2 regions of the Geobacillus sp. 47C-IIb genome follow, and region 1 is predicted to be linked to the other one. Evidence: a T-box and tRNA genes for the amino acid it is inferred to sense, from the RefSeq annotation. Region 1 holds a T-box; the other holds one or more tRNA genes.
What was found. A T-box is a leader RNA that pairs with one kind of tRNA and senses whether it is charged. The one in region 1 lies ahead of tyrS (tyrosine--tRNA ligase), so its partner is inferred to be a tRNA-Tyr.

Region 1 (3,965 bases):
ATCGGAAAAGGCAGTCGCTTCCTCCGCTTTGATGATGGCGACGATTTGCCGCTTTCCGGTTTCGCTTACCTGATAGACGCGGTAGCCGATGACATCGCGTTCTCCGTGGCGAGCCCAGACGAGCTGATTGTCATTCAGGCGGGCGGCCGGTGGGGCGGGCACGCGTCCATTGTCTTTTAAGGTGGAAACAACGAACGCATCGCCAACCGATGTCTTTCTATTGATTCCCCACTGATCGAGCAATTTTGGATTGACAACGACCTCGCGGGTGACAAACTCTTCCGGCGTCGTCTCGAGCGCTGCATATCGATGCTCGCCAATGACGACAACCCGCCCCTCGGTCAAATAGTCATCGCTTCCTTGCCGCGGCGTAAACTTTGTATTGTATAAATCATAGCGAACGAGTCCAGCTTTTTTACATGCCGATGACGGGCTGAATCCACTCGTGGCACAATACGCGCGGCGAACGATGCCGCCTGGCATTAAAAACCGTTCCGACGGATTGATGAGTTTCGGTTTCACACGATGGGCAGCATTCATCAATTGCGCCCATAATAGCTGAGTGCGTTGGCCGTAGGAAAACCCTTTGTAGCGCGACTCAAGAGACGCTGGACGATCGTAACCGATCCAAACGCCGAACGTGACGTTCGGATTAGTGGCAACAAACCATGAATCGCGATTGTCTTGCGATGTTCCCGTTTTACCGGCCCAGTCAGCAGAAAACGTCAAGTAACGCCGCACTGAAGAGGCGGTTCCACCGCGCAGCACGTCACGCATCATATCGATCATTAAATACGATGTTTGCGGAGAAAAGACGCGAACCGGTTTGCTTGTATGTTGATAAATGACTTTTCCGTCTTTGTCGGTAATCTTTTCGATCATATACGCATCGACAAATGAGCCGTAATTGGCAAACGTCGCATACGCATTCACGTTTTCTTCGACGGTGACACCGATATTCGTCCCGCCGATCGCTAAAGCCGGATGTTTTTCTTCTTCCTTAGCGACGCTGGTGATCCCCATTTTGTGCAAATAGTCGACCGGATGGCGGTTTTGGATTTTCGTATAGACCCGAACAGCCGGGATGTTGTACGAATGTTGAAGCGCGCGCCGCGCTGTGACAAGGCCGTGCGTTTTTCCATCCGCATTTTTTGGCTTATACGAACCGATCGAAAGCGGAAGATCAGGAATGATCGAGCCGGGCTGAATGACGCCCATCTCCATCGCCGGTGCGTACACTAAAAGCGGCTTCATCGTTGAACCGTTCGAACGGTACGCCTGGGTGGCGTGATTTAACTGCTCGCGCTTGTAATCACGGCCGCCGACAAAGCTGATGATTTTGCCGGTTTTGTTTTCGATGAGCATCGCCCCGACTTCGACCGGCTGGCGCTTGGCGATCCGTTTCCCTGTTTTTGTGTCTGTCACATAATACAACCGCTCGTTGCCGTAATACGGGTAGTTGGCGGCCACACGCTGCATTTGCTCATAAATCGCTTTGTCGATCGTCGTATGGATGTGCAAGCCTCCTTGCCGCAACATTTTTTCCGCTTCACCGACATAGCGGCTGTATAAAGCAGCATCGCGTTTCAGCTCTTCCGGCTTGTGGCCATCGCGTTTAGCGAACGTTTCCGCAAGCACGTCTTTGGCTCGTCTTTCGATTTCCATTGTTAAAAACGGATAGCGCTCAAACGGTGTCGGTTTCGGAGCGGCGAAATGCTTCGTCACATCGTAGGCGAGCGCTTCTTTATACTGCTTATCAGAAATATAACCAGCGCGCTTCATCCGGTAGAGCACTGTTTTCATCCGTTCCAATCCGGCCGATATATCTTGTTTGCGGCTCCCATCAGCGGTAAACGGTGTATAGACGAACGGGTTTTGCGGCAAGCCGGCTAAAAACGCCGCTTGGGCGAGATTGAGTTCTTTGGCGTCAACGCCAAACACTCCTTGGGCAGCGGCTTGGATGCCGGCGATGTTGCGGCCCGATGAACTGCGGCCGAACGGAACAACGTTTAAGTAGGCCTCTAAAATTTCTTCCTTGGAAAAAAACCGTTCCAAGCGCATCGCCAATAACATTTCCTTCGCCTTGCGTTCAAACGACACTTCACTGGTCAGCAGCTGGTTTTTGACGAGTTGCTGCGTAAGTGTACTGCCGCCGCTTTTGATCGGTGAATTGGTCACTTCTTGAAATATAGCGCGAATGACAGCCTTGGGAACGACGCCGTCATGCTCGTAAAAATGCTCATCTTCCGTGGCGATCACCGCCTGCACAACGTACGGGGAGACGTCGGCAAGGCGCACCGACTCGCGGTCGAGATCAGATCGGAATTGGCCTAAATAGATGCCGTCAGCAAAATACATATGGCTCGTTTCTTCATAGCTGTAAATCTCATTTTTCAGTTGGTCATGGGACGGAACCTCCATATCTTTCACCAAAAAGGCAAAATAGCCGGCACCGATGCCCACGGCAAAACAAACAAGACAGAGTGTGGCGATGAGCAAAATAAGGATGACATTCCAGACGACGTCATATGTAAGGGAAAAATAGTACCACACTTTTTGTAAAGAAGCTCGAAACCGTTTTTGTTCCATATCGGGCCCCCTATAATGGCAAATCATATATATAAAGTATAGCATACTCGCATGTTCTGTTGCGGGATTTTGTCGCTTTTTCGCCATTTGTGGCGAAAAAAGCCGGAGTTGACAGTGAGTGTGCTGGTATGGTAAAAGAATGTATATATTCATACCGACAAAGCGATGACGGGAACAAGTAGCGGTTGTCTCCCTGGTGCAGAGAGCTGGCGGGTGGTGCGAGCCAGTCCATAGGCAAACGTGAATTACCTCCCCGAGCAGCGATGGTGAACGGCTTTGTCGCCTAGTAGCCGTCTGCCGGCATGCGCCGTTACCGAAATGAGCGAGAAAGCAACATGCTTTCTAAGTAGGGTGGTACCGCGACGAACACTCGCCCCTTCATGCAGGGCGGGTGTTTTCTTTTTTGACGACATTCATTAAAGAGGTGAGAAAAACATGAACCTGCTTGAAGAACTGCAATGGCGCGGACTTGTCAATCAAACGACGGATGAGGATGGGCTTCGAAAGCTCCTGAATGAGGAGAAGGTGACGCTTTATTGCGGGTTTGACCCGACAGCAGACAGCTTGCATATCGGCCATTTGGTCACGATCATGACCTTGCGTCGCTTCCAACAGGCGGGGCATCAACCGATCGCCTTAGTCGGCGGCGCCACCGGTTTGATCGGCGATCCGAGTGGCAGAAAAAGCGAGCGCACGCTCAACGCCAAGGAGACGGTCGAGACGTGGAGCGCCCGAATCAAAGCGCAACTCGAGCGGTTTCTTGATTTTGAGGCTGAGAGCAATCCAGCGAAAATCAAAAACAACTACGACTGGATCGGGCCGCTTGATGTCATTTCGTTTTTGCGTGACATCGGCAAGCATTTCAGCGTCAATTACATGCTTGCGAAAGAATCGGTGCAGTCGCGCATTGAAATGGGCATTTCGTTTACCGAGTTCAGCTATATGATGCTGCAGGCGTACGACTTCCTCAACTTGTACGAAACGGAAGGTTGCCGACTACAAATCGGTGGCAGCGACCAATGGGGCAACATCACGGCGGGGCTTGAGCTCATCCGCAGAACGAAAGGTGAGGCGAAAGCATTCGGTTTGACGGTTCCGCTCGTGACGAAAGCCGATGGGACGAAGTTTGGAAAAACGGAAAGCGGCGCGGTTTGGCTCGATCCGGAAAAAACGTCGCCGTATGAGTTTTACCAGTTCTGGATCAACACCGATGACCGCGATGTGATCCGTTACTTAAAATATTTCACGTTCTTGACAAAAGAAGAGATCGACGCGCTTGAACAAGAGCTGCGCGAAGCGCCGGAGAAGCGGGTGGCGCAAAAAACGCTTGCTTCCGAAGTGACGAAGCTCGTGCATGGCGAAGAGGCGCTCAATCA
Region 2 (3,965 bases), 1.0 Mb from region 1:
GAATCCATGTTCGAACATTTGCTTTAACATCGAGACAGTCAAGCGCTCAGCCAGTGTCTTTAACGAATGACCGCTCTCTTTCAGGCGCTCGATTTCCCCGAGCTTAACCCCCTCCACATATTCCATCGTCAGCACTAGTTTCGTCGTATACTCCCAAAAAACGCCGGGCACGTATACAGACGGGTCATCGGCAAATTGATTAGCAAACGTTTCCGCATGGCGCGCCTCGATGGTGTAATCGAGCTCCTGCCGCAGCGACTTTGCCAATTCGTCAACGATTTCAGTGAGCCGATAAGACGCCGCCCAATCTAAGCGCCGTTCCGCGAGCACTGCTAAGTCTTGTAAAATATCCAAATCCGTCTCAATCCGCGCTGCAATATGCGGGCGCTGTATTTTCACCACGACAGCTTGTCCGGAAGGAAGAACGGCCCGATGTACTTGCCCGAGCGAAGCGGCTGCTAGTGGGATTTCGTCAAATGATCGAAAAAGCTCCTCGAGCGGCCCTCCCAATTCTGTTTCCACAATCCGGCGGACCTCAGGAAATGGAAACGGTGGAACTTGATCTTGCAACTTTTCCAATTCGCAAATGATATATCGAGGGATCAAATCCGGTCGCGTGCTGGCGATTTGCCCAAGCTTAATAAATGTCGGACCGAGTTCCTCGAGCACAAGGCGCAGACGTTCTCCGACCGTTTTTCCTTCCCGTTTCCCTTGTTCGGTTCGCCCGCGCGGCGGCAAGGAAAGAAAGGACGAAAAACCGAGTTCATCGACGATCATCCCGAATCCGTGCCGAAGCAAGGCGACGGCAATTTCATGATATCGACCAATATGGCGCATCCGCTTTCCGATCATCCGACCATCTCCCTTACAACGGCAAAAAGCGAGCGGACAGGCCGTATTCGTTTACTGCCCGCTTTGTTCCTTTTCTTCAAGGCGGCGGATTCGCTCCTCGAGCTGTCGAACGTCTTCCTTCGTCGCTAAATCAAGCTTGTCAATCATTTGTTTGATTTGCTCGCGCACAAGTCGTTGCACTTCCGCTTTCCGCTCTTCGGTTTGCTGCTTCCATTGGTCGATTACTTCTTTCGATTCATCAAGCGACAACTCCCCTTTTTTGACCAACTCATCGATCAATTTTTCCACTTGTTCTTTGCTAGCAATGGCTAATCCAAGTCCAAATGCCAACCCTTTTTTCAAAATGCTCATCCGTTTTATCCTCCTTTATCCATCCTTTTTCCTTATCGTACCATTTTTCGATGATCCTTGTCGAGCTAGGTCGCGGATTTCCCGTACGGATCGAATGCTGTTTTGTATACCTCATGTGATCGGGCGGCATGCTATCGTTGGACGATCATTCATAGGAGGGGTCCCAATGACTGATGAACAGCTGCATTATGGAGAAGACTACCATTTCATTCCCGCGACATCGGCAGCAAGCGGTGTCGGCATTAGCGTGCTGCCCGATTTGTACTGTCACACGATCCAAATCGTGAACATTTGTCTTGTCGGCCGGCCGGACGACCGCACGTTTGTATTGGTCGATGCTGGCATGCCGGGGTCGGCTGATGACATTATTTCCGTTGTGGAACAACGTTTTGGAGAGAACAGCCGCCCGCAAGCGATTATTTTAACTCACGGCCATTTTGACCACGTGGGGGCGATTGTTGAGCTTGTGAAGCATTGGAATGTTACGGTCTATGCCCACCCAGCCGAACTTCCTTATTTGACCGGAAAAGCTCGCTATCCTGAACCTGACGCTGCTGTCGAAGGCGGCTTCATCGCCAAAATATCACCGTTTTTCCCAAACGAACCGATTCAGTTAGGCAACCGCGTTCAACCGCTTCCTGAGGACGGCACCGTCCCGCACTTGCCAGAGTTCCGTTGGATACACACACCGGGGCACACTCCGGGACACATTTCCTTATTCCGTTCACGCGACGCTGCCTTAATCGCGGGCGATGCGTTCGTCACCGTCCGTCAAGACTCGTTATATAAAGTATTGACCCAACAAACAGAAATTAACGGCCCGCCACGCTATTATACAATCGACTGGCCCGCCGCCCGCGAATCCGTGCGCAAGTTAGCCGCACTCTTTCCGTCAGTCGCCATCACCGGGCACGGTGCTCCTGTCGCCGGCAAAGAGCTGCGCGAAGGGTTGACAAAACTCGCCCGTGATTTTGACCGTATCGCTACCCCTGATTATGGAAAGTACGTCCATTAGGCAAACGGACCATCGTTCCGTGAACGGCTTCTAGTTTTGTTTGAAGCGGAAGTTTCTCTGCTGAAACCACTTTCAGAATGATGTAAAAAACAGGGGAGGGTGTCTGAACAGGGCACCCTTTCGTTGTTAAATGGCAGACACTAAAGGGACGTTTTGCTGCTGAAAATGAAGACCATGCACTCACATGTGAAAGTCAGAGGATTCTCCATGGAGATGGTAGAGCACATTATGCCTCGACAACGCAAAAAGGACGACAAGAATCACTCTTGTCGTCCATCATAATAGATGGGCCTAAGTGGACTTGAACCACCGACCTCACGCTTATCAGGCGTGCGCTCTAACCAGCTGAGCTATAGGCCCGTTTATAAGAAATAAAAATGGAGGGGGACGGATTCGAACCGCCGAACCCAAAGGGAGCGGATTTACAGTCCGCCGCGTTTAGCCACTTCGCTACCCCTCCATGATTAACAATGCCGACTGCAGGACTTGAACCCGCAACCTACTGATTACGATTCAGTTGCTCTACCAATTGAGCTAAGTCGGCATAATATTAAGAAGGAGACTCATTGTTGATGAATTTATGGCGGAGGAGGAGGGATTCGAACCCCCGCGGGCTGTGACACCCCTATCGGTTTTCGAAACCGACCCCTTCAGCCAGACTTGGGTACTCCTCCGTAACTATTTGGAGCGATGCGGTCGAGAGGACTTGAACCTCCACGGGGTCGCCCCCACTAGGCCCTCAACCTAGCGCGTCTGCCATTCCGCCACGACCGCATAATCAATGGAGCGTAGGGGATTTGAACCCCTGACCTCTTCGCTGCCAGCGAAGCGTTCTCCCCCTGAACTAACGCCCCATGATGGTGGAGTATACTGGGATCGAACCAGTGACCCCCACGCTGTCAACGTGGTGCTCTCCCGCTGAGCTAATACTCCGTATTCTATGCCTAGCAGCGACCTACTCTTGCAGGGGCGCTGGCCCCAACTACCATCGGCGCTGGAGAGCTTAACTTCCGTGTTCGGGATGGGAACGGGTGTTTCCTCTCCGCTATCACCACTAGGCAATGGCGACATTATTTATTATAAATGATTTTGATTTATTGTCAATAGTTTTTTTATTCTTTTTTTGTTTTGTTCCGTTCAACTTTCAAGAAACAAAACTATCTCTTGAACTTTCATTTTCGCAACCTTTTGTCGAGAAACTGACCTTTCCTGTTCCTGCTTGTAGGCGTAGACACAAGCAAAACCTCAAGCAGTTTACTAATATATCATTTTTCCAACAGATGTCAAGCGTTTTTTCTTAAAATCAATCTTCGCATAAAACCAAAACTTCAAAATCGGACAGTTTTTATTATATAGATAAAATATTTATTTTGTCAAGGTTTATTTTTTATTAAAGACCATGTTTCGTTGTTTTCTTTTGCTTCACCCTCATCTAACGAAGCGACAATTTTTATTATACTTATGAACTGATTCTAAGTCAATATTTATAATCCAGTTAATTTTATCCAAAATATTTCGCTATATTAGCCTGAGTAGAGAAGCTTTTTTCAAAGTAGCTTCCCCCCTTTTACATCTATTTACTCAAATGATCCAGCCGATAGATGTACATTCTCCCCTTTTCATGCACAAATCATTTCTTGCCATGGCCATGGCCACCTGCGTATAATAAAAGGTAGATAGCGTAAAATGAAAACAGGGACATTGGCGGCCACCAATGCCCTGTCCATGCACAGCCCTGCAAGAAGTG

Region 2: it encodes a tRNA-Tyr, which carries the amino acid that the T-box ahead of tyrS (tyrosine--tRNA ligase) is inferred to sense. The anticodon was not compared.

What each region holds. Positions count from the first base shown of each region.
Region 1 covers NZ_CP061473.1:1,161,744-1,165,708, reverse strand. Annotated here, with positions in the region: gene IC804_RS05860 (transglycosylase domain-containing protein) at 1-2,589, opposite strand, end outside; T-box leader at 2,746-2,970, shown strand; gene tyrS (tyrosine--tRNA ligase) at 3,025-3,965, shown strand, end outside.
Region 2 covers NZ_CP061473.1:117,634-121,598, forward strand. Annotated here, with positions in the region: gene IC804_RS00580 (ABC1 kinase family protein) at 1-852, opposite strand, end outside; gene IC804_RS00585 (phasin family protein) at 904-1,203, opposite strand; gene IC804_RS00590 (MBL fold metallo-hydrolase) at 1,370-2,218, shown strand; tRNA gene IC804_RS00595 (tRNA-Ile) at 2,505-2,578, opposite strand; tRNA gene IC804_RS00600 (tRNA-Tyr) at 2,597-2,678, opposite strand; tRNA gene IC804_RS00605 (tRNA-Thr) at 2,690-2,762, opposite strand; tRNA gene IC804_RS00610 (tRNA-Ser) at 2,800-2,892, opposite strand; tRNA gene IC804_RS00615 (tRNA-Leu) at 2,910-2,992, opposite strand; tRNA gene IC804_RS00620 (tRNA-Ala) at 3,001-3,072, opposite strand; tRNA gene IC804_RS00625 (tRNA-Val) at 3,077-3,151, opposite strand; rRNA gene rrf (5S ribosomal RNA) at 3,161-3,277, opposite strand.